Regions from separate parts of the Aquipuribacter nitratireducens genome, predicted to be linked through region 2. Evidence: riboswitches for the same ligand, from Rfam matches in the RefSeq annotation. Region 2 holds a riboswitch; each other region holds the start of a gene.
What was found. A riboswitch is a leader RNA that binds a small molecule or an ion and turns the genes downstream of it on or off. The one in region 2 is predicted to bind S-adenosylmethionine.
Positions count from the first base shown of each region.

Region 1 (9,305 bases), on a different contig from region 2:
TCATGATCATCCTCGGAGTCGCGCTCACGGTCGTGGCCGTCCTCGTCGTCGGGCTCGTCGTGGCCCGACGCGTCGACGGCGACACCACCAACTTCCTCGTCGCCGGCCGGGCCCTGCCCCTGCCGCTGGCGGCGGCCGGGCTCATGGGCCAGGCCGTCGACTCGAACGCGACGCTGGGCAACACCGACCTCACGGCGTCGTTCGGGTTCTGGGCCGGCGCGTCCCTGCCGCTCGGGCTCGCGCTGTGCCTGCTGCTCACCGGCATCTTCTTCGCGCCGCGCATGAACCGCATGCGCCTGTACACCCTCGGCGACTTCTACCGGCGCCGCTACGGCCGCCTCGTGGAGGTCCTCAGCTCCGTCCTCATGGTCGTGAGCTTCGGCATCCTCCTCGCGGGCAACCTCGTGGCGGGCGGGCTCATCCTCGACCGGTTCCTCGGCACGGGCTACGCGCTCGGCGTCGTCCTGCTCGTCGCGGTGATCCTCACCTACACCGTCGCCGGCGGCATGATCTCCGACGCGTACACCGCCGCCCTGCAGATGATCATCACGCTGGTCGCGGTGGTCGCGCTCTTCCTGTGGGTCGCCACGACGTACGGCATCTCGATCCCCGAGGGCATGGGGCCGTTCGACCTCGGCCAGCTCACCGACCCCGCGCAGGGCGCCCCCATCAACTGGGGGACGCTGTTCGCGCTCGCGCTCGGCGACATCGTCGCGCTCGACTTCATGCAGCGGATCTTCTCCGCGGGCAGCCCGTCGATCGCCCGTCGCGCGTGCTTCGTCGGGGCTGCCGGGACTGCGTTCGTCGGCGTCCTCTACGCCCTCATCGCGCTGTCCGCGGGCACCGCCGTGGACCCCGCCGACGGCCCGGTCCTCTTCACGATCATCACGGACGCGGCGCCGATCGGTCTCGCCATCCTCGTCCTGTCCGGGATCATCGCCGCGTCGTGCTCGACGGCGAACGGGGCCGTGCTCGGTACCGCGTCCGTCATCACGCGCAACATCGTCGGCCAGCGCCGCCTCGGCACCGGCCACGGGCACACCGACACCCAGCTCCGCCTCGTGCGGCTGTTCATGCTCCCGGTCGTCGGGATCGGCATCCTGCTCGCCATCCAGGTGCCGCAGACCGGGATCCTCCTCACCCTCGCGTTCGACGTCATGGGCGCGTGCCTGCTCGTTCCGTTCGCGCTGGGGGTCTACTGGGCCCGCTCGACGCCCGCGGCCGCCCTCGCGGCGATCCTCACCGGGGCGGTCGTGCGCCTCACGACGTTCGTCCTCACCCCGACGATCTACGGGGCACCGAACGACCTGCTGTACGTGCCGAACTCGTTCGTCACGGCCGGGTTCGACGGCTACCCGGTCTTCCTCGCCACGGGCGCCTCGCTCGTCGTCTTCGTCGTGACGGCGCTGCTCACCACGCCCCGGCCGGAGCTGCACGACGTCGAGGGCATCGGCGCGCGCGAGGAGATCGACCTGCGGGTGCCCGCCGCGCGGCAGGCGGAGGGCGTGCCGGCCGGGCAGGCGTGAGCACCCCTCAGAAGTCGAAGAGGTTCGCCCGCACCCCGCCGTCCCCGTACTCGCTCCGCAGCACGCCGCGGCGCCGCAGCACCGGCACGAGGTCGTCGAGCATCCGGTGGACGGTCGTCGGGTGGAGGTCGCCGGACAGGATCCAGCCGTTGTTGCCGGCGTCGTCGCCCATCCCCTCGACGTAGTCGGCGAGCTCCTCCGCCGTGCCGACGAACCCCGTCCGGTCCGCCAGGCGGCCCTTCCGCGCCTTCCGGGTCAGCACCTCGCGGAGCGTGTCCCGACCCAGCTCGCCGTCCCTGCCGAGCAGCCCGCGGATCGTGCCCTGCGACACGTGGTCCCCGAACGCCGACGCGGGCACCGGCTCGTCGAGCGGCAGGCGCGTCAGGTCGGTCTCGAGGTCGCTCGACTGCCCGACGGCGATGCGGAGCAGGTCCGCCTCGCTCGGGTGCCGGGACGCCTCGACGACGCGGTCCGCCTCCTCCGGGCTCGCCACGATCTCCGGCTTCACGACGAACAGGACGCGGATGTCCTTGTCGCTGCGCCCGGCGGCCGCGGCGGCGTCGAGGACACGGCGCCGGTAGGCGCGGACGCTGTCGACGTCGAGCGGGGCGAGGGCGAGCTGCACGTCGGAGTGGGCGCCGGCGAACGCGAGCCCGCGCGGTGACCCGCCGGGAGAGACCACCACCGGGTCGTCGCCGTCCGCGAACGGCACGGCGTTGAGCGGGCCGGCGACGTCGAAGTACTCGCCGCTGTGCCGGAACGCGTCGATCCGGTCGCCGTCGGCGAACCGCCACGTCCCCTCGTCGGCGACCAAGGCGCCGTCGCCCCACGAGTGCCACAACCGCCTGACGACGCCGACCCACTCCTCGGCCCGGTCGTAGGCGGCGTCGTGCGGCAGCGGGGCGGCGCCGACGTGCCGGGCGCTGCCGACGTCGGTGACGACGTTGAGCCCGAACCGGTACCCCGACAGGTGCTGCAGCGTCGCCGCCTGCCGCGCCGCGAGGTACGGCGGGGTGATGCCGGCGTTCACCGTCGGTGCGAGGCCGATGTGCGAGGTGACGTCGAAAAGGTACGGCGCGAGCAGCAGCGGGTCGTGCTTCGGTCCGCCGTAGGCCTCGCGGACCCGCAGGTCGAGGGTCTCCGGGTTCCCGAGCGACACCGCGTCCTCCATGATCACGAGGTCGAGCCCCGCCTGCTCGAGCTCGCGGACCGCCTGCTGGTACAGCCGCGGCTCCTGCCAGCGGTACCCCCAGCGGTGGTCCTCGCGGCCCCAGCCCTGCGGGCCGAACCCGCGGGAGAAGAACCAGCCGAGGTGCTGCAGTCGTCCCATGCTCCTGCTCCTGGGGGTCAGGCCGCGGGCGCGGCGGTGAGGGCGTCGCGGACGGCGGCGAGGCCGCGGGCGAGGTCGGCGACGACGTCCGCGACGTCCTCGATCCCGACGGACAGCCGCAGCGTCCCGTCGTGGACGCCGGCCGCGGCCCGCTCCGCCGACGTGCGGTGCGCGTGGGTGGTCGACGCCGGGTGCAGGACGAGCGTGCGCACGTCCCCGAGGTGCGTCATGTGGCTGACGAGCGCGAGGGCGTCGACGAACGCCCGCGCGGCGTCGGTGCCGCCGGCGAGCGTGACGGTGAACACCGAGCCCGCCCCCCGCGGCAGGTACTGCTGCGCGAGCGCGTGCGACGGGTGACCCGGCAGGCCCGGGTAGCCGACGTCGACGACGTCGGGTTGCGCGTGCAGCCACTGCGCGACGGCGAGCGCGTTGCGGCTGTGCTGCGCGACCCGCAGCGACAGCGTCTCGACGCCCTGCTGGAGGAGGAACGCGTGGACGGGCGAGATCGTCGGGCCGAGGCGGGCGGCGACGAGGTCGCGCGTGAAGCGGGCGTAGGCCGCGTCGCCGTGCGCGTCGGTCCACGAGGAACCGCGCAGCAGCGCCGACGGCTCGTGCAGGTGCGGGTGCATGTCCGCCCGGCGCGCCCACGCGTGGTCGCCACCGACGACGACGACCCCGCCGAGCGAGGCGCCGTGCCCGGCGAGGAACTTGCTCGCGGAGTGCACGACGACGTCGGCGCCGTGCTCGAGCGGGCGCAGCAGGTACGGCGTCGCGAGGGTGTTGTCGACGACGAGGGGGAGCCCGTGCTCGTGGGCGAGGTCGGCGAGCGCGGCGAGGTCGTGGAGGTCGTTCGACGGGTTGGGGATCGACTCGACGAAGAGCGCCCGGGTCGTCGGCCGGATCGCCCGTCGCCACGCCTCGACGTCGGTGGGGGTGTCGACGAAGTCGGTACCGATGCCGAAGCGGGAGAAGTTGTCACGGAACAGCCCCCGCGAGCCCTCGTAGAGGCTCGCGCTGCTCAGCAGGCGGTCGCCGGCGGCGAGGACGCCGAGGAGGGCGACGGTGACGGCGGCCTGCCCGGACCCGACGAGGATCGCGTCGTCGCCGCCCTCGAGGGCAGCGAGACGTCGCTCGAGAGCGGTGTGGGAGGGGTTGCCGACGCGGGAGTACGTGTAGCCGTCGTCGTCGCCGGCGAACCGGGCGGCGGCGGTGTCGAAGCTGTCGAAGACGAAGCCCGCGGTGAGGTGGATGGGCGGGATGCGCGCGCCGGACGCGGCGTCCGGGTCGGCGCCGGCGTGGACCTGGTCGGTCGCGAAGCCGCGCGGCTGGGGACGAGGCGAGGGGAGCGGTCGGGGACGGGGGGACTCGGGCACGGATGGGCCTTCCACGGGGCGCGGGCACGACGACGGTGCCGCAGCGCAGGTCTGCGAGGGACGGGTCGGCGACAGCGCGCGGCTGGGGCCGCGGTGCCGGCAGGCGGCTCAGGCCTGACAGGACTCCGTCGCCCGCATCGCCGCCTCGACCCGCACCCGGTGCGACGTGCGGGTGGTGACGACCTCGGTCGTGGTGCGCATGGACTCCTCCATCGGCCGTGGCGGGAGCACCTTCCCCGGAGGGTGGTTGCTGCGGCGTCGACGAGCCACGTCTCTCGGCCGCTCTGGATGGGTGCGACGAGGGAACCGCACGGTCCGGGCGGGTGTCAACGGGCGCGTGGCGCACGTCACCCGCCCGGGCGCCCGCCCAGCCGCCCGGCGTGTGTCGTCCCGGTCGTCAGGCAGGGACGGGCACCGGTCGCGACCCCTCGAGCGTGATGACGTGGACCCCGAGCAGGCGCGTGCCGGAGGCGCAGGCGGCGACGGCCGCGCGAGCCCACAGCTCGTCGTCGGCCCGCACGCTCAGGCCCTCGGGCTCCGTGTGCGCTCGGCGAGCGTGAGCCCGGGCGGGATGTCACCGACGACGACGGGCACGCGCAGCCGCGCGTCGTCGTCGCACAGCAGCACCGCGATCGCGCCGCCGTGCCGGTCGCGCTCGAGCACGACGAGGTCGAGCACGTCGGCGACGAGGGTGGGCTCGGTGAGCGAGCGCTCGTCGACGTCCGGGGGCAGGTCCTCGAATCCCGTGCCGGGAGCCTGGCCACAGTTCGTCCGACGACGTGCGAGGACCTGCGTCCGACGCCCGACGCGACCACGATGACCGGGTGAGCAGCCCCACCCGCACCGACCTCGTCCGTGCGCTCCTCGACGCCCACGGCACGACGTACGCGGCCGAGGCGGGCATCCGGCTCAAGGACACGCCGTCGCCCTTGTTCCGGCTCCTCGTCCTCGCGAACCTCCTGTCGGCGCGGATCGACGCCGGCATCGCCGTCGCGTCCGCACGGGCCCTGTCCTCGGCGGGCATGAGGACACCGAAGGCGATGGCGGAGGCGACGTGGCAGGAACGCGTCGACGCTCTGGGCGAGGGTGGGTACCGCCGCTACGACGAACGCACCGCGACGATGCTCGGCGACACCGCCGAGCTCGTGCAGGAGCGCTGGCGCGGCGACCTGCGCCGCATGCACGGCTCCGCCGACGACGTCCAGGGACTGCGTCGGCTGCTCGAGGAGGTGCCCGGCATCGGCCCGACCGGCTCGGCCATCTACTGCCGCGAGGTGCAGGGCGTCCGGCCCGAGGTCGCCCCGTTCCTCGACGACCGCGTCCTCGACGGCGCCCGCGCGGTCGGGCTCCCCGACGACGCGGACGCCCTGGCCGGGCTCGTGTCCCCCGACGACCTGCCGCGGCTCGCCGCCGCGTGCACCCGCGTCACGCTCGACGACGGCGCCGCGGACCGGGTGCGCGACGCCGCCGCGTGAGCCCGCCGGCTCAGACCCCGGCCTCCTCGAGCAGCCGAAGCCACACCTCGCTCATCGTGGGGAACGACGGCACCGCGTGCCGCAGCCGCGACAGGGGAACCTCGCCGACGACCGCGACGGTGGCGGAGTGGAGGAGGTCGGCGACGTCCTGGCCGACGAACGTCGCGCCGAGCACGACGTCACGGGCGGCGTCGACCACGAGGACGGCGCCGCCGCGGTAGCCGGCGGGGGAGTGCAGGTAGCTGCCGGCGGTCGACATGTCGTGCTCGAGCACGCGGACCTCGTGCCCGGCGTCGCGGGCCTGTGCCGCCGTGAGGCCGACGGCGGCGACCTCGGGGTCGGTGACGACCACCTGCGGGACGGCGGCGTGGTCGGCCCACGCGGTCGTCGGCGGCTCCCCGCCCCGGGCGCGGGCGACGATCGCGTCGGCGGCGACACCGCCCTGGTACTTGCCCTGGTGGGTGAGGAGCACGCGGCCGTTGACGTCACCGATCGCGTACAGCCACGGTGCCCGCTCGCTGCGGAGGGTGTCGTCGACGGGCACCGCCAGGCCGGGTTCGAGACCGACGACCTCGAGGCCGAGCGCGTCGGTGCGCGGCCGTCGTCCAGCGGCGACGAGGACCTCGTCGGCGACGACCTCCCCGTCGGCGAGGGTCACGGTGACCGTCCCGTCGGCATCGCGCGCGACCCGACGGACATCGGCCCCGAAGCGGACGTCGACGCCGTCCTCCGTGAGCGCCTCGGTGAGCAGCCGCCCGGCGACCGGCTCCAGGCGCGGGAGGAGGGCGTCGCCCCGCTCGAGGAGGGTGACCGACGACCCGAGCCGCGTGAACGCCTGCGTCATCTCGAGCCCGACGACGCCCGCGCCGATGACGACGAGCCGTTCGGGCACGCGGCGTGCGGACGTCACGTCACGGCTCGTCCACGGGGCGGCGTCCCGCAGGCCCGGCACGTCCGGGACGGCGGCCGCCGAGCCGGTCGCGAGGACGACGGCGTGCCGGGCGGTGAGACGCGTCGTCCCGCCGTCGCTCCCGCGCACCTCGACGACGCGTTCACCGACGAGACGGCCCTCGCCGCGCACGAGCCGCACCCCCTTGCCGTCGAGCCACGGCACCTGCCCCGAGTCGTCGTAGCCGGACACGGCCTCGTCGCGGAAGGCGAGGACGGCGTCCGCGTCGAGCGGTCCCGTCACGGCCTGCGCCGCACCTGGCACCCGCAGGGCCGCGTGCCGGGCGTGGCCGGGGCGCAGCAGCGCCTTGCTCGGGATGCACGCCCAGAACGAGCAGTCCCCGCCGACCCGCTCGACCTCGACGACGGCGGTCTCCATGCCGTGGTCGGCGAGCCTGCCGGCCGCGACCTCCCCGGCGGGGCCGGCCCCGACCACGACGCAGTCGACCTCGACGTCTGCCTCCGCCCCTGCCTCGTCCTGCTCTCGCCCGTCCGTCATCGTCGTCCTCCTGTCGTCGGGTCCCCGGCGGTCGCGAACGTGCCGGCCGGCCAGGGTGCCCCGGCCCGGCGCTGCAGGCCCGGGGCGGGCGGCAGCGCCCGTGGTCGGAGGACACCAGGCGGCACGCCGAGCACGCACGTCGGGGCGAGTCCTCGCCACGGGTCGAGCGACCGCCACCCCGGCCAGGCAGCGGCGACGTCCTCGGTGACCGCGCTCAGCCCGCCGGCCCAGTGGACCGTGTCCGCCACGGCGGCCGTGCACAACGCCAGGCCGCCGCCGTCGCGCAGCGCCCGCCGCGTCGCCGCCACGACGGCCGGGTCGTCGTGCAGGGGCCGTGCCCGTCGCATGGGCACGGTCCACGCGACGACGAGCGACGGTCCCTCGTCGGGTGTGGCCCCGTCGGCCAGCACGTCGGGGTCGACGCGGACCGCGTCCGCGGACGGGCGCCGCCAGTACGCGGCGTCCGGCGCCCCGCCGCCCAGCACGACGTGCCACGCGCACAGCCACGTGAGGCGACCGGCCCCGTCGGACACGGGCACCGCGCGACTCGCCGAGGCCGGCGGCTCGTCGAGGAGCGCGAGCCACGCGACGGCGTCAGGCACGGGTCCCCGCGGGCCGCTCGACGACCCAGTCGCGGCGCACCTGCCGGGTCACCTCGCGCAGCGACCGGCGCAGCTCGTCCGCGCCGGGTCGCCCGAGGTACCAGTAGCCGTTCCACGTCTCGTGGACGATGCCGTCGGGACGCACGACCGCGACCGTCGGCACGTACGGGTCGTGGACGGTGTCCGTCCACTCGCGGAGGTCGAGCGTGGTCTGCAGCACGCGTGTCGGGTCCGCGAGGAACGTCCACGTCGCGTCGAGCCCCGCGCGGTAGGCCGCCTGCACCTCCGGCGGTTCGACGCTGACGGACACCAGCCGCGCGTACGCGACCCCGAGCTCCCCGGCGAACGGCAGGAGCACCCGGCGCAGGTAGGTCCGGTCCTTCGGGCAGAACCAGCCGCGGTGCAGGTGGAGGACGAGCGGGTCCCCGCCCGGCAGGTCGAGCAGGCGCCGCGGGTACCCGTCGGAGTCGAGGAGCGTGAGGTCGGGCAGGCGCGCCCCGGGCCGCAGGGCGCCGGTGTCGGACGACGGTGTGGTCACACGTGCTCCTTCGCGAGGGGGACGGCGGCGGGGGAGGACCGGTCGGCCGGGGCGGGGACGGGCAGGAGGCGCAGCGCCACCGGTGGGACGGCGAGCACGGTGAGGAGGCCCCCGAGGGTGAGGGCCGCGGCCTGGGCGCCGTCGAGGAGCCCCGACTCCTGCCCGAGGGTCCCGGCGACGACGAGCAGCGGGAGCGACACCGCCTGCAGGAGCCCGGCGGCGACGCGCTCGCGCGGCGCGAGGTCGGTGCGCAGGAGCGCCGGCACGGTGCGCACGAGCAGGAGCCCGACGACGACGACCGGCACGAGCACGGCGGCGGACGGGTCGACGGCGAGCCCGCGGACGTCGAGCGACGCCCCGGCGGCCACGAAGAAGACCGGGGCGAGCAGACCCTGCGCGAGCGCCCGGAGCCCCGACGGCAGCACGGGTCCCTCCCGCATCCCGTGCGGCAGCGCCGCGCGCAGCACGAGCCCGGCGACGAAGGCGCCGAGCACGGCCTCGAAACCCAGCCGGGTCGCGAGCACGACGAGGACGAGCAGGAGCACGACGAGCAGCCGCACCGCCGTCTCGGCGCCGGCCGCAGGCCCCGCCGTCACCGCGCGCCGAAGCGGCGGGACCCGGGCGCCGACCGCCGTCGCGGCGAGCACGACGACGGCGATCGCGGCGAAGGCGACGAGGAGGGTGGCACGCCCCGCGGGACCGCCTCCGCCCATGCCGAAGAGCAGGGACAGCCCGAGGACGGCGGTGATCTCGCCGAGGGACGAGCCGACGAACGCCGCCTGGGCGGCGGGTGTCCCGGCGCGGCCGGCGTCGACCACGACGAGGACGACGAGGCCGAGGGCGGTGCCGGTGAGCGTCACGGCCAGGAGCAGGGCGGCCGGCCCGGCCACGACGCCCGATGCCGCGAGCCCCGCCCCGAGGCTGGCGGCGAGGCCCACGCCGACCCCGGCCGCGAGGAGGGCGCGACGCCCCGTCGGGCCCCGCAGCGTCGTCGGGTCGACCTCGGAACCGGCG
Region 1 covers NZ_JBBEOG010000001.1:308,674-317,978, forward strand. The annotation lists gene WAB14_RS01290 (high affinity choline transporter 1) at 3-1,526, shown strand; gene WAB14_RS01295 (LLM class flavin-dependent oxidoreductase) at 1,534-2,856, opposite strand; gene WAB14_RS01300 (O-acetylhomoserine aminocarboxypropyltransferase/cysteine synthase family protein) at 2,874-4,229, opposite strand; SAM riboswitch class I at 4,436-4,524, opposite strand; gene WAB14_RS01305 (hypothetical protein) at 4,627-4,749, opposite strand; gene WAB14_RS01310 (hypothetical protein) at 4,752-4,907, opposite strand; gene WAB14_RS01315 (HhH-GDP family DNA glycosylase) at 5,054-5,704, shown strand; gene WAB14_RS01320 (dihydrolipoyl dehydrogenase family protein) at 5,715-7,151, opposite strand; gene WAB14_RS01325 (hypothetical protein) at 7,148-7,753, opposite strand; gene WAB14_RS01330 (redoxin domain-containing protein) at 7,746-8,291, opposite strand; gene WAB14_RS01335 (cation:proton antiporter) at 8,288-9,305, opposite strand, start outside.
Region 1: another riboswitch for S-adenosylmethionine. It lies ahead of WAB14_RS01300 (O-acetylhomoserine aminocarboxypropyltransferase/cysteine synthase family protein); the one in region 2 lies ahead of WAB14_RS03895 (flavin reductase family protein).

Region 2 (9,305 bases):
AGGTGGCCGCGTGAGCGCACCCACCCTCGAGCGCGGCACCGCACCCGCGCCGCTGCCGGCGATCGACCCGTTCCCGCGACACGGACGCGCGCCGGCACCACCGTCCGGCCCCCCGCACCCGCCGCGCCACGCCCGTGCGCGCCGGCGCCCGACCTCTTCGACCGCCGGTCCGCTCGTCACGCGGCTGACCGTCGTCCTGTCGCTCGTCGTGATCGGGGCGGCGCATGCGACCAACCTCGTCGGCTGGCCGCGCTTCGTCGACGACGAGGGCACGTACTTCTCGCAGGCCTGGGCCGTGCAGGAGCTCGGCACCCTCGCGCCGTACACCTACTGGTACGACCACCCGCCCGTCGGCTGGCTGCAGCTGGCCGGGCTGACGTGGCTGCCCGACCTGATCCTCGACGACGGTCCCGCCCTGCTCGCCGGCCGGGCCGTCATGGTGGGCTACGTCGTCGTCTCGGCGCTGCTGCTCCTCCTGCTCGCCCGCCGGGTGGGCATGTCCCGCGGATGGGCCCTCGCCACCGTGCTGGTGTGGGCCCTCAACCCGCTCACGCTGTTCTGGGGGCGCCAGGTCCTGCTCGACAACGTCGCGATGCCGTGGCTGCTCGGGGCCTTCGTCCTCGCCCTCAACCGTCGCCGCCATCTCGGGCTCCACATGCTCGCGGGCCTCGCCTTCGGCATCGCCGTCCTCACGAAGGAGACCGTGCTCGTGCTCGCGCCGGCGCTCCTCGTCGCGGTGTGGCAGGCCACCTACCCGCGCACGCGGCGCTTCGCCGTCGTGGGGCTCGGCGTGGTGACCGCGCTCACCGGCGCCCTCTACCTCACGTACGCCGCCATTCGCAGCGAGCTGCTCCCCAGCGACGAGCGGGTCTCCGTGTGGGCGGCTGTGCAGTTCCAGCTGTCCTCGCGCGAGGGGTCCGGCTCCGTCCTCGACCCCTCCGGTGCCGACGGCGGGGCCCACGGCACCGTCCTCGGCTGGCTCGACCAGGACCCGTACCTCCTGCTCCTCGGCATCGGTCTCTCGTTGCCCGCGCTGCTCCTGCGCCGGTTGCGCCCGGCAGCGCTCGCGGTCGTGATCGCGACGCTCGTCGCGCTCCGGCCCGGCGGCTACCTACCGGCGATGTACGTCATCGCGATGTTGCCGTTCTGCGCGCTCGTGCTCGTCGGTGTCGTCGACGAGCTGTGGCAGCGCATGCGGGCCGGTCGGCACGGTGTGTCCCTCGTGCCGTCGTACCTCCTCGTCGTCGTGGTCGCGCTCATGGCGTGGCAGCCCGTGCAGGACGCCCGCGAGCGCTACCGCTTCGCCTACGCCGCGGACCAGAACGCCGTCCACGCCCGCGCCCTCGAGGTCGTCGAGGCCGAGGTGCCCGACGACGCCGTCCTCGTCGTGGACAACACCTACTGGAACGACCTCGTCGCGGCGGGCAGGGACCGCGAGGACGTCGTGTGGTTCTACAAGGTCGACTCCGACCCGGCCGTCGCCGAGGAGGTCGTGCCGAGCTACGAGAGCATCGACTACCTGCTGTGGACCCGGGACTCCATGAGCGACATGGCCCCGGTCGTCCGCGAGGCCTACGACAACAGCGAGGTCGTGTGGTCCGGCGGCGTGGGGGTGCGCCGCGTCGAGCTCCGCGACGTCCTCACGCAGGCGGAGATCGAGGAGCGCGAGGCCCGTGCGGCCTCGCGGCAGCGCCAGGAACTCGCGCTCGAGCGCCGCGCCCTCGAGCTGCGCCTCGCGGCGCCGAGCCCCTACGAGGGCCTGACGAACGGGCAGGTCGACGCCATCCGCTCGGAGGCGGCGGACGCCACCCCCGCCGAGCTGGCCGACCGCTACGGCACCACGACCGACGTCGTCACCGACGTCCTCGCCGAGACCCCCGAGGAGACCTCGTGAGCCCCACCGCCCCCGACACGACAGTCGTCGTGCCCACCTTCAACGAGGGCGGCAACGTCGAGATCCTCGTCCGCCGGCTGTCCACCGCCCTCGAGCGGCCCGAGACCGCGGAGGTCCTCTTCGTCGACGACTCCACCGACGACACCCCCGACCGCGTCCGCGAGGTGGCGCGGCAGGGACACCCCGTCCGGGTGCGCCTGCTGCACCGGGCGCCGGGCGAGCGGGTCGGAGGGCTCGCAGGTGCAGTGACCGCCGGGATCCGTGACAGCCGCGCGTCGTTCGTCGTCGTCATGGACGGCGACCTCCAGCACCCGCCGGAGCTCGTCCCCGCCCTTCGTCATGCGGCAGAGGACGCCGATGTCGTCGTCGCGAGCCGGTACACCGGTGACGGCGACGCCGGTGGTCTGGCCGGCTCCTGGCGGCGGTCGGTGTCCGGGGTGAGCACGATGCTGGCTCGTGCGTGCTTCCCGAAGCGCATCGGGCGGCTGTGCACCGACCCGATGACGGGCTTCTTCTGCCTGCGCCGCGCGGCCGTCGACACCGACCGGCTGCGGCCTCGCGGGTTCAAGATCCTGCTCGAGGTGCTCGCCCGCCACGACCTGCGGGTCCTGGAGCTGCCGTTCGCGTTCGGTGTCCGCCATGACGGGGAGAGCAAGGCGTCGTGGCGCAACGGTCTGCATTTCCTCCATCAGCTCGTCAGCCTCCGGATGGGGCGCATGAGCCGCTTCGCGGTGGTGGGGGCGCTCGGTGCCCTCGTCAACCTCGCCGTCATGTGGGCCCTCGTGGCGGTCGCGACGCCGTACGTGGCGGCGGCCGTGGTGGCGGCGGAGGTGAGCATCCTCCACAACTTCCTGCTGTCGGAGCGCTTCGTGTTCCACGACCTGCGCGACGGCGTCCACCCGTGGTGGTCCCGGGCGCTGCAGTTCTTCGCGTTCAACAACATCGAGACCGCCCTGCGGCTGCCGGCGCTCGTGGCGCTCGTGTCCCTCACCGGGCTGCACCCCGTCGCCGCGCAGGCCGTCACGATCGCCGTCGCCTTCGTCGTCCGGTTCCTCTTCGTGTCCCGGGTCGTGTATCGCGGTCGGCCGCCGCGCACGGTGCCCGTCGCGCCGGACGCGGTCGTGGTCGCGTCCGAGGGCCAACCGGTCGGTGCCCGTCGCGGTGCCTGAGGCCGGCACCGCGCCGGTCCTGACCCGCCGCTCCCTCCTGCGGGGTGCGGCGGGCGTCGCCGTCGTCCCGCTCCTCGTTGTGGCAGCCGCGTGCGCCGGGCGTACCCCCGGCCGGGTGGGGGTCAACGTCGCGGGTGCGGAGTTCGAGGTCGGGGGCGCCTTCGACCCCGTGAGCACCGCCGAGCTGCTCGCCCAGCGCGGCTACGAACTCGTCAGGCTGCCGTTCCTTTGGGAGTCGGTCCAGCCCCACCTCGGCCGTTCGCTCGAGCCCGCCTACCTCGCCGAGCTGCGGACGGTCGTCGGGCACTGCACGGAGCGGGGCATGGCGTGCGTCCTCGACGTCCACGGCTTCGGTCGCTTCCGCGGGGAGCCGGTCGGCAGCCCGGCCGTGCCGGTCGAGGCCTTCGCCGACCTGTGGGGCCGGCTGGCCGGAGCCCTCGTCGGCGACGACCGGGTCGAGCTCGGCCTGATGAACGAGCCGCACGACATGCCGGGCGGTGCGCGCGGCTGGGAGACCGCCGCCCAGGCGGCGGTCGACGCCGTGCGCGGAGCCGGGTCCCGTGCGTGGGTGTGGGTGTCCGGGGAGCGGTGGTCGTCAGCGGCGTCGTGGGCCGTCACGCACCCGCGGTGGTTTGTGGAAGACCCGCTGGGCCGTAGCGGGGCGGAGGCGCACTACTACTTCGATGCGAGCAACGAGCACCGGGGCACGTACCCGGCACCGTTCGCCGTCGACGACGCCCGCGCACGACGCGACGGCTGGGAGTCGCTTGCCGCGAAGGTGGCGACCGAGCTCGACGGCTTCCTCCGATGGTGCGACGAGCAGGGGGTGCGCGGGCTCCTCGGCGAGGTCGGCTGGCCGTCCGGTGAGCCCGCGGCAGCGCACCCCGAAGACTGGCGCCGCTGGAACCGGCTGGGCGCGCAGGCGTACGAGCGCCTCATCGGCGGGGGCGTCGACGTCGCCTGCTGGGCCACCGGCGAGCGCTGGGGCGACGGCTACCCCTTGTCGGTGTACACGGGGACTCCGCTGCGTCACGCGACCAGCATCGCCCGGGTCGTGGAGCCGGCGCGGCACTGAGGCGTCCGCGCCGGCTCCCCGTGGCAATGCGGCCTCAGCCGGCCGCAGCGAGGGCCGCGGCGAGCTCATCCTCCAGGTCGAGGTGGGCGACGGGGTCCGCGACCCCCGCGACCTCCGCCTCCAGCTCGCGGACGAGCGGGATGACGCGCCGCCCGAAGGCCTCCACCTCCTCCCGGACGTGGAGGAAGCCGAGCAGGAGCAGGTCGACGCCGACGAGGCGGTAGGCGAGCACGCGACGGGCCACCTGCTCGGGCGTGCCGACGAGCCCGGTGCGGAAGCCGTCATTGTACTGGACGAGGTCCCGGAACGTGCTGTCCGACCACATGCCCGTCCCGTCCGACGTCGACCGGCCCGCCTGCCGGACCGCCTCGCCGAAGCCCTCGACCTTCTCGACGTCGGCGTGGGCGACGATGTCCTCGACGACCTGCCGGGCCTCCGCCTCCGTGTCGCGGACCACGGCGAACCCGTTGACGCCGAATCGCACGCGGCGCCCGTTCGCGGCCGCGTAGCCGCCGACCTGCGCGACCTGCTCCGCGACGCCCTCGGGGCTGTTGCCGTTCATGAAGTACCAGTCGCTCACCCGCCCGGCCATGTGCCGGGCGTCGGTGGAGTTGCCGCCCTGGAAGATCTCCGGGAGGACGTCCGGCTGGGGGCGGAAGGTGAGGTCGCGGGTGCGGAAGAAGTCGCCCCGGTACGTGAAGCCGTCGGTGGTCCACGCCCCGCGCAGTACCTCGATGAACTCCTCGGACTGCCGGTAGCGCTCCCCGTGCTCCAGCCACGTCGCGCCCAACGACACCGCCTCGCCCTTGAACCAGCCGGACACGACGTTGAGGGCGAGCCTGCCGCCCGTGAGGGCCTGGGCGGTGGCGGCCCACTTCGCGAGGACGGTCGGTTGCCAGAAGTAGGGGTGGACGGCGGCGATGACCTTGAGGCGCTGGGTCGCGAGCAGCAGGGCGAGGGAGAACGACGTCGACTCGTGCTGCTCGTCCGCGCCGTAGCTCGCGCCGTAGCGGACCTGCGTGAGGGCGTAGTCGAAGCCTGCGGCCTCGGCGGCCCGCGCGGTGTCGACGTTGTACTCGGGGCTGTGCGACGTCCGTTGGGGCAGGGTCGAGACGACGAGGCCGCCGGAGACGTTGGGCACCCAGTAGGCGAAGCGGAGCGGAGTGCTCGTGCCGGCGAAGCGCAGGGGGTCGGCGAAGCGGACGGGCTCGGTCATGCGACGGCTCCTTCGAGAGCGGCGGGACGCGTGTAGGTGCGGGAGTGGTGGACGAGCGGCTCGACGCCCGGGGAGTCGGCTCCCGTGACGCGGTGGACCTCGCCGAGGGCGAGGAGGGAGTCCCCTGCCTCGACGAACCGCAGGACGGCGCCGGCGACGCGGGTGACGACCCCGTCGAGGTGCGGCAGGTCGTCGTCGCCCCAGCGCCACGCGGTCGCGGGCCCGAAGCGGAGGGCGGCGTCGGCGGCGAAGCGTCGGGCGAGCTCGGCCTGGTCGGCGGCGAGCAGGTGGACGGCGTAGCGGCCGCTCTGCACGAGGGCGTGCAGGCTCGAGGACGACCTCGAGACGTTGAACGACAGCAGCGGCGGGACGAGGGAGACGGAGGTGACGGACACGGCGGTGAACCCGACGGGCCGGCCTGCGTGCGCGGTCGTGACGACCCAGACGCTCGAGGCGTCGGATCGGAACGCGCGGCGCAGGTCCACGGCGGGTCCACCCCAGGTGGGGGTGGTCATGGTGGCTCCTGTGGGCGGTGCGGGAAGGGTGGTCGGGCGGCTCAGGAGGTCCGGCGCCGACAGGCGCTGGACCCGGTCCTGTGCAGGTCGACCACACGGCGGCGCACCAGCCGCGGCGCGCGGGTCGGGTCAGGAGCAGGACGGACGTTCACGGTGATGGCCTCCATCGGCCTGGCGGGAGCACCCTCACCCGTCACCGGGGGGTTGCTGCGGCGTCGACGAGCCAGGTCTCTCGGCCGCTCTGGATGGACGAGGACGACTGTGGCGGCCGTCGCCCCCTCGTGTCCACCTCCCGCAGCGGACGTCTCACGCCTCGGACGTGCTCACGCTGCGTGACGAGGGCCGTCACCCGGTCGGCCCCGCATCGCGACCCGCCCGCTGCCGATCACCAGGACGTGCGCTCGACCGTCCTCTTCCTCGTCGCCTTCACCGCTGCGGCGGTCCTCGGGCGACTGACGGCCACGACGGCAGCGTCGGCGCTGTCAGGACTGTCGCTCGTGTGGCCGGCGGCGGGCGTCGCCGTGCTCTGGGCCACCCAGGTGAGGCGTCCCCGGCAGGCGCTGGCCGCAGCGGGGCTGATGGCGGCGTCGGTCACCGTCGTCAACGTCCTCACCGGCATCCCCGCCTCGCAGGCCCCGGCCTTCGCGGCCTCCAACCTGGTCCACGCCGCCGTCGGCGCCGGCGTGCTGTGCCTGTTGCGCGCCGGACCGCGTCCGATGACGTCCGTCCGGGGCGCCTCGCTCGTGCTCGTCGGCTCCTTCGCGGCCGCCGCGGCCGGCGCCGCCGTCCTCTTCGTCGCCACTCCCGTGTACGTCGACGGGCCGCTCGCCGCCTTCCTCGTCCTCGTTCGCAACCTCGTGAGCACGGCGCTCGTGCTGTCCGTCGCGTGGACCTGGCCGCCCAAGGCGTCGGAGGTCGTCGCGGCCCGGAGGGCGGAGGCGGCGGTCCTGCTGGCCGCGACCGTCGCCGGCTACTGGCTCGTGTTCCTCGTCGCGGACGGGCTCAACATCGCGTACGCCACCATCCCGCTCACCCTGTGGGCGGCTATGCGGCTCGGCCGCTTCCTCACGTCGGCCCACCTCGTCCTCACGTGGTCGGCGACCGTGACGTTGACGGTCCTCGGCCACGGCCCCTTCGCCGGGGCGGGCTCGCCCACGACACGGGTCCTGCTCGCCCAGGGGTTCCTCGCGGTCCTCGCCCTCGTCGCGATGAGCGTCGCCATCAGCCGGCACGAGCGCGAGGAGCTGCTCGAGGCGGTCCGCGTGAGCGAGGCGCGCGCCCGCCGCAGCGTCGACACCGCCTTCGCCGGCCACGTGTCTCTCCGGCTGCGTCCGGACGGGACGACGACCGAGGTGCGGACCGCCAACCCGGCGACCGCGACCCTGTTGCGACGTGCCGCCGGCGAGGTCGTCGGCTCCGACTGGCTGGCGCTCGTCCACTCCGACGACGTCCGCGAGGTCCGTGCCGGGCTCGTCGCGGTCGCGAGCGGGCGGGCCGCGTCCTGGGAGGGCGACGCGCGGGTCCTCCTGCCGGACGGCACGGCCCGGTGGCTCCACGTCCTCGTCGGCGCGGACCTCGTCGGTCGCGACGGAGACGCCGTCCGGGGCGCCCGGCTCACGGTGCAGATGGTCGACGCGACGGACCGCAAGGACGCCGAGCAGCGGCTCACCCGGCTCGCGCTGCACGACGAGCTCACCGGGCTGCCGAACCGGACGCTGCTGCTCGACCGGCTCGCGCAGGGACTCGCCGGGGCGCGCCGGGACGGCAGCTCCGTCGGCGTCCTCTTCGTCGACCTCGACCGCTTCAAGGCCGTCAACGACACCTTCGGGCACCAGACCGGCGACGAGCTCCTCGTGCTCGTCGCCCGGCGGCTCTGCGAGGCGGTGCGTCCCGCCGACACCGTGGCGCGCCTGGGTGGCGACGAGTTCGTCGTGTGCTGCCCGGGGCTCGCGGGACCGGCCGACGCGGACGCCTTCGCCGCGCGCCTCATGGAGCGGATGGCCGAGCCCCTCGTCGTCGGCAGGACCGCCCTCGACGTGGGCGTCAGCGGTGGGCTCACGCTGTCGGAGCCCGACGACGACCCGCAGCGGCTCCTCGAGCGGGCGGACGCCGCCATGTACCGGGCGAAGCGCGCCGGGCGCGGCCGCATCACCCGCGAGGGGAGCGTCGTCCCGGCGCCACGCTGACCCGCGGCGTCCGGCTCCCGGACGTCGCGGCCCGCGGGGCCGAGACCCGGCTCAGCCGCCGAGGGCGTCGCGCATCGGCACGAGCTTCGCCGTCGACTCCGCGAGCTCCGCGGCGGGGTCGGAGCCGTCGACGATCCCGCAGCCCGCGAACAGCCGGACCTCGGTCGCGTCGTCGCCCAGCTGTCCGCACCGCAGCGCGATGCCCCATTCGCCGTCACCGTCGGCGTCGAGCCAGCCGACCGGTCCGGCGTAGCGGCCCCGGTCCATGCCCTCGAGGTCGGCGATGAGTCCCGCCGCGGCCCCCGTCGGGGTGCCGCACACCGCTGCCGACGGGTGGAGCGCAGCCGCGAGCCGCAGGCTCGACACCCCGTCGCGGAGCACGCCCGTCACGTCGGTCGCGAGGTGCATGACGTTGGCGAGGTGGAGGACGAACGGGGACTCCGGCACGTTCGTCCCCGCGCAGAACGGCTCGAGCGCCTCCACGACGGAGCGGACGGCGTACTCGTGCTCGCCGAGGTCCTTGCTCGAACGGGCGAGCGACGCCGCCAGAGCGAGGTCGTGCTCGTCGTCGCCGGTGCGGCGGATGGTGCCCGCGAGCACACGGGAGGCGACGAGGCGGACATGGGTCCGCACGAGCATCTCCGGCGTCGCGCCCACGAGGCCGTCGACGTGGAAGGTCCACGTCGCCGGGTACGCGGCGGCGAGCCGCTGCAGGACCGAGCGGACGTCGAGCGGGGCCGAGGCCCGGGCCAGCAGGTCGCGGGCGAGGACGACCTTGTCGACGTCACCGCGGCCGATGCGGGCGACGGCGGCCGCGACGAGCAGCTCCCACTCGGTGCTCGTCACGGACCCGTCGGCGAACGTGACGTCCCGTGGTGGCTCCGGCCGCCCGTGGGGGGCGGGGGCCTCCACCGGTCCCGGCAGCTCGGCGGCCGCCCGGGCCCCCGGCGCCTGGACCGTCGTGCGGGTGAGCCACCAGCGGCCGTCGCGGTGGCCGACGACGGTCTCCGGGACCTCCAGCACGCTCTCGCTGGCCGAGGCGTCGGCGAAGGCGAAGGAGCCGAACGCGACCGGTCCGGTGCCCCGCAGCCGGACCTCGTCGCGCACCACGGACCCGCCGAGCAGCTCCCGCCACCGGCGTTCGGCGTCGGCGAACCGGTCGGGTCCGCTCGTGCGGATCCGGGCGGCCCGGCCCCACCCCACGAGGCCCTCACCGCGCCGCACCCAGGCGAGCGGCTCGGCGTCGCCGG
Region 2 covers NZ_JBBEOG010000002.1:97,293-106,597, forward strand. The annotation lists gene WAB14_RS03870 (glycosyltransferase family 2 protein) at 1-14, shown strand, start outside; gene WAB14_RS03875 (ArnT family glycosyltransferase) at 11-1,894, shown strand; gene WAB14_RS03880 (GtrA family protein) at 1,891-3,063, shown strand; gene WAB14_RS03885 (glycoside hydrolase family 5 protein) at 3,056-4,138, shown strand; gene sfnG (dimethylsulfone monooxygenase SfnG) at 4,173-5,354, opposite strand; gene WAB14_RS03895 (flavin reductase family protein) at 5,351-5,869, opposite strand; SAM riboswitch class I at 6,030-6,121, opposite strand; gene WAB14_RS03900 (diguanylate cyclase domain-containing protein) at 6,265-8,055, shown strand; gene WAB14_RS03905 (isochorismate synthase) at 8,107-9,305, opposite strand, start outside.

Region 3 (9,305 bases), on a different contig from region 2:
AGCGCCGAGCACGAGCTCGTGTGCCTGCTGCTCCACGTCGTGGCGGGCGCCGCGACGGAACCCGACGGGCGGCCCCTCGCCCGCGCACTCGGCACGGACGAGCTGACGGGGCTGCGCCAGCCCGAGGTCGCGGCGGACCGGCTCGTCAACGCGCTCGAGCGATCCACCCGCACCGGACGGTCCGTCGGGGTGCTGTGGTTCGCCCTCGACGGCCTCGACGACCTCGTGGCCGCCCACGGCCGCGCCGCCGGGGACTCCGTCGTCGTGGAGGTCGCCGGCCGTCTGCGTCGCACCCTGCGCCTCGGCGACACCCTCGCACGCGTCGGCCAGGACGCCTTCCTCGCCGTCTGCGAGGACGTCCACGAGCTGGAGATCTCCAAGGTCGCGGCGCGCGCCACGGCCACGGTCGACGTCCAGGCCCCGGGCACCGGCCGGGGGAGGGTCACCGCGAGCGTCGGTGCGGCGGCCCGGGCCTGCGCCGGGAGCGAGGACCCGGTCCAGGTGGCGGAGGAGCTGCTCGCGTCCGCCGACGCCGCCGCCCGGCAGGTGCGGCTGCGCGGGGGAGCGGGCTGGCACCACACCCGGCACACGTTCGTCTGAGCGTGTCGCCACGGAGGCGCCGTGCTTGCATGAGCCCCCGTGACCTCCTCCGGACCGACCGCCCCGCCCGCCACCGCGCCCACCGCGGCCCGCGGTGAGCCGACGGCGCCCGACGGGTCCCGGGCCGTGCGCGACCTGGCGGAACGCTTCGTCGACGCCCTCACCCGCCTCGACCCCGCCCTCGCCACACAGCTCGGCAGCGACCCCCTCGCCGACGGTCTCCCCGACCTGTCGCCGGCGGGTGCCGACGCCGCCGAGGACCTGCGACGAAGCACCCTCGCGCGGCTCGACGCGCTGGAGGCCGCGGGTGCGCCCGACGACGCCGCCGAGCGCCGGTGCGCGGCGCTCCTGCGGGACCGGCTCGAGACCGCGGCCGCCGAGCACGCCGCGGGGGAGCACCTGCGCGACGTCGGCGTCCTGTTCAGCCCCGTGCAGCGCGTGCGCGCCGCCCTGCTCGCCATGCCGGTCGACGACGAGGCGGCCGTCGCCGCCGCCGTCCACCGCACGTCGCGGGTGCCGACCGCGTTCGCCGGCTACGTGCGGAGCCTCGAGGCCGGGGTCGCGGCCGGGCTGGGCGCGGGACCGGCTCAGGTCCGCGACGTCGTCGCGCAGCTCGACAGCTGGGCGGCGGTGGCCGGCGGGCGCGGCTGGTTCGCCGACCACCTCGAGGGCCTCCTCGCGGGTCTCGACGCCGCCGGGCGAGGTCCGTCCCCGGCCCTGCGCCGCGACGCCGAGCGCGCCGGTGCCGACGCCCTGGCCGCCGTCCGTTCCCTGCGGGACCACCTCTCCGAGACGTACCTGCCCGCCGTCGCCGCGACGCCGGACCCCGTGGGCCGGGAGCGCTACCTGCTGGGCGCGCGCCGCTGGACCGGCGCGGACCTCGACCTCGAGGAGGTGTACGCGTGGGGCTGGCGGGAGCTCGCCGCCGTCCACGCCCGCATGGTCGCCGTGGCCGAGGAGGTGCTGCCCGGGGCCACACCCGCGGCGGCGATGGCCCACCTCGACGCCCACGGTCCCGCCGTCGACGGGGTGGAGCCCGTGCGCCTGCACCTGCAGGCGCTCATGGACGGCGCGATCGAGGACCTCGACGGCACCGTCTTCGACATCGAGGGTCCCGTCCGCGTCGTCGAGGCGCGGATCGCCCCGCCGGGGTCCGCCGCCGCCCCGTACTACACCCGCCCCAGCCTCGACTTCGCCCGACCCGGCCGCACCTGGCTGCCCACCCTGGGACGGGAGCGCTTCCCCCTGTGGGACATCGTGTCGACCTGGTACCACGAGGGCGTTCCCGGACACCACCTCCAGCTCGCGCACTGGACGAGCCGCGCCCGCGACCTGTCGTCCTTCCAGCTGAGCGTCGGGTCGGTGTCCGCGGCGACGGAGGGCTGGGCGCTGTACGCGGAGACCCTCATGGACGAGCTCGGCCACCTCCGCGACGCCGGCGAGCGGATGGGCTACCTCAACGCCCAGGCGCTGCGGGCCGTGCGGGTGGTCATCGACATCGGGATGCACCTGGGCCTGCACGTCCCGCACGACCAGCAGGGGCTGCCGGTGGTGGCGGCCGGGGAGGTCCTCACCCCCGAGGTGGCGGGGCTGCTCCTGGCGGAGCGGACCCGTCTGCCGGCGGAGTTCCGCCGCTCCGAGGTCGTGCGGTACCTCGGCATGCCGGGGCAGGCGATCAGCTACAAGCTGGGGGAGCGCGCGTGGCTGGCGGGGCGTGCCCGCGCCGCGGCCGCCGCGTCGGCCCGAGGCGGGCAGCTGGACCTGCGGGCCTGGCACGCCGCCGCGCTCGACCTCGGTCCCCTCGGGCTCGACGACCTCGAGCCGGAGCTCGCGGTCCTGGGCTGAGCAGGCCGGGCCGAGCGAGCCGAGCCGAGCGAGCCGGGCCCAGCGAGCCGGGCACAGGACGGGGCGCTCGTGCGTTGAGGTGACGTCAGGACGACGACCGGTCAGGCTGACCGGGGCGGACCACGGAGGCAGGCGATGACAGCAGCACGGACGGGCAGGACGGGTCGCGCGGCGGCGCTCGGAGTCCTCCTGCAGGCACTGCGGGGCGGGGGCCGGTACAGCCTCGTGCAGCGGCTGCGGGCGCTGCCGCGCCTCGTGTCGGACCTGCTCCGCGGGCGGTACGGGGACGTCGACCGGTCCCGTCTCGTCGGCGTCGGACTGGGACTGCTGTACGTCCTCTCGCCGGTCGACGTCCTGCCGGAGGTGCTGCTCGGTCCGCTCGGTCTGGCCGACGACGCCGTCGTCACCGCCTGGCTGGCCGGCGCGGTCCTCGCCGAGGTCGACCGGTTCCTCGACTGGGAGCGCACGCGCGAGCGGGTCGTCCGGAGCACCGTCGTCGGCTGAGGTCGGCCGTCCACAGGCCCGGCAGGTCGTCCACAGGCGGATGCGGGCCTGCCGCGGCGTGCGGGGGCGAGGCCACTGTCGGGGCATGGCCGACGACGACAGCACCGACCCGCACACCTCCGGACGGACCTCCGGCGGCGACCACGGGGACCCGACGGACGGTCCTGTGCGCATCACCCGCCCCGACGGCCTGGTGGCCGCGATCCCGTACCTCCTGGGGCACCGGCCCACGCGGTCGCTCGTCGCGGTCGGGCTCCACGGCCGCGAGGTCCGCCTCGCCGCCCGGGTCGACCTCGCCGTCGGGGGGCCTCCGGGCACCCCCGCACCGGGGTGGCCCCACCTGGCCGGTGTCCTCGTCCGCAACCGGTGCACCGCCGTCCTCGTCGCCGTGTACGCGGACGACGACGCCGAGGAGGTCGCCCGCCGTGACGCCGGTGCCCTCGACGCGCTCGCCGAGACGGTCCGCTCCGGGCTCCGGTCCGTCGCCGGCGCCCCCGACCTGCTCGACCTCGTCCACGTAGGGCCGACGCGGTACCGGTCCCTGCTGTGCGACGACGCCGCATGCTGCCCACCGGGCGGCCGGGACACCGACGGACTCGCGTCCCACCCGGTGGCCGCCGCGTTCGTCGTGGGGGGCCGCACCTTCGCCGCGGACCGCTCCGCGGTCGAGCCGGAACCGGATCCGGCGTCGCCCGTCGACCTCGCGACCGCCGCGGCCGCCCACCGGCGCGCCGTCCGGGCGCAGCGCTCACGTCCCGGAGGCGCCGGACCGGATCCCGTGGGGCGGGCCGAGCTCCTCGAGGAGTGGCTGGGGCACCTGCCCGCGCCCCCGCCACCGGAGTCGACCGGACGGCTCGTCGGGGCGTGGCGTGTGGACCGCGGGCTGCGCGACGCCTGCCTCACCGCCCTCACCCCGGCCGGCCCCGGCGGGGCCCGCGACCTGCTCGCGGGCCGGGACACCCACCACGTCCTCGACCGGGCAGCCCACCTCGGCACCACCGGGCTCGACGCCGCGGGCGTCGTGCTGCGGCGCATGGCGTCGCTGTCGGCGCCGCTGGGACGGGCGGTCGTCCTCGCCGGTCACGCGTGGCTGGCCTGGACCGCGGGCGACGGCACCCGCGCGCTCGTGCTCGCGGAGCGGGCCCTGCGCGACGACCCGCGCCAGTCCCTCGCCGCCCTGGTCCTGCAGTGCCTCGACCACGGCCTCGGGCCGCACCCCGTGACGGATCACGAGACCGACCCCGCGGTGCCCCCCGGGGTGGAGCCCGGGAGGGCCTCGGTGCCGAGCGCGGGCGAGGCGCGGCAGGCGGGCTGCGGGCTCGACGGCAGCGCGGCGTGAGCGCCGCCGACCCCGGGCGCCCGAGCCCGGGCGGGCGCGTATCAGGGCAGCCGCCGCACCCTCCTCCCTGCGTGCGCGGACCGTCCGCGCACCGGCCGGCCAGACCCTGGCCGCGCCGACGGCCGACCACTAGCGTCGGGGGACGGGTGACCGCGCGGCCGCGGCACCCGAGCGCAGGAGGAGGCAGACCGGTGCCCGACACCCCCACAGCCGAGTCGGACCTCGAGGTCCGGGCGGTGAGCGTGCCCGGCGCGCGCGGCGGCTCGCGGTCCGCGGACGGCGACGAGGCCCCCCGGCCGCGTCACGTGCTCGCCGACAAGGCCGCCGACCTCATGCGACGGTGGTCGCACGGCGACACGACGGCGTGCGACGAACTCGTCGCCCTGCTCACACCGACCCTGTGGCACACCGCGCGCGCCTACCGGATCGAGGCGGTCGTCGCCGAGGACGTCGTCCAGAACGCCTGGGTGGCGCTGGCCAGGCGTCGCTCCTCGCTCCGCGACCCGCAGGCGGTCCTCGCGTGGCTGCTCGTCACCGTGCGACGGGACGCCGCCCGCGCGGCCGCGGCCAGGCGCGGCTCGGTCGACGACGCGGAGCCCGTGCTCCTCACCACGCCCGACCCCGCGCCCGGTCCCGCCGCACAGGTGGTCGACGCGGACCGGCGCCGACGCCTGTGGCAGGCGGTGGCCGGCATGCCCGAGCGGTGCCAGCGCCTGCTCCGCGTCATCGCGTTCGCCGACCGGCCCGACTACGCCGCGCTGTCGGCGGACCTCGACATGCCGGTCGGCAGCATCGGCCCCACCCGGGGCCGCTGCCTGAAGAAGCTGCGCCAGCGGCTGGGTGAGGAGGGGTCGTGGACCACGACGTGACGAGCGCCGCGCGAGCCGGGGACGGGGACCCCGCCGAGCTGCACGCAGAGCTGCGGCGCATGTGGGAGGCCCTCGACGCCCCACCGGACGGCCTCGTCGACAGGGTGCGGTTCGCGCTGCAGGCCGACGCCCTCGCCGGCGACCTCGACCTGGAGCTCATGCGCCTGCAGCAGGAGGGGCTCGCGGTCGCGGCTGCGCGCGGCGACGACGTCCGCACCGTGACCTTCGGGAGCCGTGCGCTCACCGTCATGCTCGCCATCAGCGAGGTCACGGGCGGGCACCGGGTCGACGGGTGGGTGGCGCCGGGCGGCAAGCGGCGGCTCGAGGTCCGGACCTCGGCGGGCACCAACCTCACGGCGTGCGACGAGTCGGGTCGCTTCACCCTCGACGTCGTCCCGCCCGGCCACCTGCAGCTCGTCCTCGCCAGTGACGACGAGGGCGGGCCGGGACAGGCGAGCGAGGACCCGCGCGTCCTCGCCGGGGTGGTGACCCCCGCGCTCACGCTGTGAGCACTGCGCGCGGCAGGTCGGCAGGCCCTGCGACGCCACCGGCGTCCGGGATGCGGGACGACGGGGCGGGTCACCCGGTCCCGCCGGGACCGGTGCCGTACCCTGCACCCAGGTCATGAGCGCCAGCGCCAAGCCCCGGCTCGCTGGCCGGCAACCCTCCTCCGCGGTGGGGTGCCCCGGGTGAGGACCGGGCCGTCCCCGACCGGTGGCGGCAAGCGCGGGCCCGAGGGGCCCCCGTCCACGGGAGGTCACCATGTCGAACCACAGCTCCTGGTCCTTCGAGACCCGCCAGATCCACGCGGGCCCCGGCCCCGACGCGGCGACCGGCGCGCGGGCTCTGCCGATCTACGCGACGACGTCCTACGTGTTCGACAGCACCGAGCACGCGGAGAACCTCTTCGCGCTCAAGGAGCTCGGCAACATCTACACGCGGATCATGAACCCCACCCAGGACGCGGTCGAGCAGCGCGTCGCGAGCCTCGAGGGTGGAGCCGCCGCGCTGCTGCTCGCCAGCGGGCAGGCCGCAGAGACCATCGCCCTGCTCAACGTCGCCGAGGCGGGCGACCACGTCGTCTCCAGCCCCCGGCTGTACGGCGGCACGTACAACCTCTTCCACTACACGCTGCCGAAGCTCGGCGTGCAGGTGTCGTTCGTCGAGGACCCCGACGACCTCGACTCCTGGCGCGCCGCCGTCCGGCCGCGCACCAAGGCGTTCTTCGCCGAGACGATCTCCAACCCGTACCAGGACGTCCTCGACATCGAGGGCGTCGCCGCGGTCGCCCACGACGCAGGCGTCCCCCTCGTCGTCGACAACACCGTCGCGACGCCGTACCTCGTCCGCCCCCTGGAGTGGGGCGCGGACGTCGTGGTCCACTCCGCGACGAAGTTCCTCGGCGGGCACGGCACCGCGATCGCGGGCGTCGTCGTCGACGCAGGCCGCTTCGACTACGGCCGCGACCCCGAGCGCTTCCCCGGCTTCAACCAGCCGGACCCCAGCTACAACGGCCTCGTCTACGCCCGCGACCTCGGCGAGGGCGGTGCCCTCGGGGCGAACCTGTCGTACATCCTCAAGGCGCGCGTGCAGCTGCTGCGGGACGTCGGCGCCGCCGTCAGCCCGTTCAACGCCTTCCTCGTCGGCCAGGGTCTGGAGACCCTGAGCCTGCGCATGGAGCGCCACGTCGACAACGCCCGCGCGGTCGCCCACTGGCTCGAGGGCCACGACGACGTCGAGCGCGTGGCGTGGGCCAGCCTGCCGAGCAGCCCGTTCCACGCACTCGCGGAGAAGTACGCCCCGCGCGGGTCCGGCTCCGTCCTCGCGTTCGAGATCGCGGGGGGCGTCGAGGCCGGGCGGCGTTTCGTCGAGGGCCTCGAGCTCCACAGCCACGTCGCGAACATCGGCGACGTGCGCAGCCTCGTCATCCACCCGGCCTCGACCACGCACAGCCAGCTGAGCGTCGACGAGCAGCGCGCGAGCGGGGTCACGCCCGGTCTCGTGCGGCTCTCGGTGGGCCTGGAGCACGTCGACGACATCCTCGCGGACCTCGAGGCGGGCTTCCGGGCCGCCAAGGGCGCCTGAGCGGGGCCCGGCGCGTGGTGGCGTGGCGGGAGGGCGACCCCCCCGGCGGACGGCGCTTCGTCGACGTGGGCCCGCTCGACCTCGAGGCCGGCGGCTCCCTGCCGGGAGCGAGGGTCGCGTACGAGACGTGGGGCACGCCCAGGCGCGGGGCGGACGGCACCGTCGCCAACGCCGTCCTCGTCGAGCACGCCCTCACGGGCGACTCCCACGTCGTCGGCCCGGCCGGCCCCGGGCACCCCTCGCCCGGCTGGTGGGACGGCGTCGTCGGTCCGGGTCTCGCCGTCGACACCGACCGCTGGTTCGTCGTGGCCGCGAACGTCCTCGGCGGCTGCCAGGGCACCACCGGGCCCGCCTCGCCCGCCCCGGACGGCCGGGCGTGGGGCAGTCGCTTCCCGCACGTCTCGGTGCGCGACCAGGTGGGTGTCGAGGCGCGCCTGGCCGACGCGCTCGGCGTGCGCCGGTGGTCGCTCGTCGTCGGCGGCTCGATGGGCGGGATGCGGGCCCTGGAGTGGGCGGTGGGCCTGCCGGGGCGCGTCGAGCGCTGCGTCGTGCTCGCCAGCTGCGCCGCCGCGTCCGGGGACCAGCTCGCGTGGTGCGCCCCCCAGCTCGCCGCCATCACCGGCGACCCCGCCTGGCGGGGCGGGGACTACCACGACGGGCCCGACGAGGGCCCCGTGACCGGTCTCGGCGTGGCACGTCGCATCGCGCACGTGACGTACCGCTCGCGCTGGGAGATGGACACGCGTTTCGGCCGCGACGCGCAGGACGGCGAGGACCCGCTGGTCGGCGGCCGCTACGCCGTCGAGTCCTACCTCGACCACCAGGCCGGCAAGCTCGCCCGCCGCTTCGACGCCGGCAGCTACGTGCTCCTCACGCGCGCGATGAACGGCCACGACGTCGGTCGCGGTCGCGGCGGGGTCGCCGCGGCGCTCGGACGGGTGCGGGCGCGGACCACGGTCGTGGGCGTCGACTCCGACCGGCTGTACCCCACCGAGCAGCAGGAGGAGCTCGCGGCCCTGGTGCCGGGAGCGCGCTACGTCCTCGTGACGTCGCGCTTCGGCCACGACGGCTTCCTCGTGGAGACCGCCCAGGTCGCGCGCGCCCTCGCCGACGCGCTCGCCGACGCCGACGCCGACGACAGCGGTGACGACAGCGGTGACGACAGCGACGACGACAGCGCCGGGGAGGCCGCCGCGCCGTGCGGCGTCGCCGGCTGAGGACGACCGCGCGTCGGGTGCCGACCGCGCCTCAGGTGCCGACGGCGCGTCAGGTGCCGACCGCGCGGCGCGCTGCGGCGGCCAGCCGGTCCCAGTCCCGCGCGAGACCGTGGTGCAGCGGCAGCTGCGGGCGCTCGTCCACCGGGCGCCACGCCAGCGCCTCGGTCTCGGCGTTCGCCGCCCCGAGGGCGGCGCCGGCGGCGACGACCCCCACGACGTAGTCGTAGCGCCAGTCGCCGTGGTCGGTCCCCGTGACCGTCGCCGCGACCACGACGTCGGCGGCCTGCACGCCCGCCTCCTCGACCGCCTCGCGCAGGGCGGCGGCGACCACGTCCTCGTGGCTGTCCCGCGCCCCGCCGGGTACCGCCCACGTGCCACCGTCGTGCACCCAGCCCGCCCGGTGCTGCAGGAGCACCTCCGCTGCGCCGTCGTCGCGCGCCCGCACGAGCACGAGCCCCGCGGCGCCGTGCCGGCCCCAGTGGCGGGCGCCGCAGCGGCAGGAGACCCAGCCGTCGCCGTCGCGTCCCGCCACCCGGGCAGCGTACGTCCGCCGACGCCGCCGGGTCCGGGACGGTCGGTGGCGCGCGCTGCCGCCGAGAGGGCTACGGTCGCCGGTACGGTCACCGCGTGACCGCGGTCGCCGGCCACCCGGCCGGTGCGGGACCTGGAGGTGACATGGCCGTCGTCGTCGGCTACCTGCCGAGCAAGGAGGGGCGGGCCGCGCTCGCCCACGGCGTCGACGCCGCCGTGCGCCACGGTGCGCGGCTCGTCGTGGTGAGCAGCCGGGAGGACACGACCGACGCGGTCCAGGCCGACCTCGAGCCGCACGTGGGCCGGCTGGGGGAG
Region 3 covers NZ_JBBEOG010000003.1:322,681-331,985, reverse strand. The annotation lists gene WAB14_RS07835 (PAS domain S-box protein) at 1-600, shown strand, start outside; gene WAB14_RS07830 (DUF885 domain-containing protein) at 640-2,445, shown strand; gene WAB14_RS07825 (YkvA family protein) at 2,581-2,949, shown strand; gene WAB14_RS07820 (DUF4192 domain-containing protein) at 3,035-4,288, shown strand; gene WAB14_RS07815 (RNA polymerase sigma factor) at 4,480-5,157, shown strand; gene WAB14_RS07810 (hypothetical protein) at 5,142-5,666, shown strand; SAM riboswitch class IV at 5,778-5,890, shown strand; gene WAB14_RS07805 (bifunctional o-acetylhomoserine/o-acetylserine sulfhydrylase) at 5,920-7,242, shown strand; gene metX (homoserine O-acetyltransferase MetX) at 7,257-8,459, shown strand; gene WAB14_RS07795 (NUDIX domain-containing protein) at 8,509-8,991, opposite strand; gene WAB14_RS07790 (universal stress protein) at 9,135-9,305, shown strand, end outside.
Region 3: another riboswitch for S-adenosylmethionine. It lies ahead of WAB14_RS07805 (bifunctional o-acetylhomoserine/o-acetylserine sulfhydrylase); the one in region 2 lies ahead of WAB14_RS03895 (flavin reductase family protein).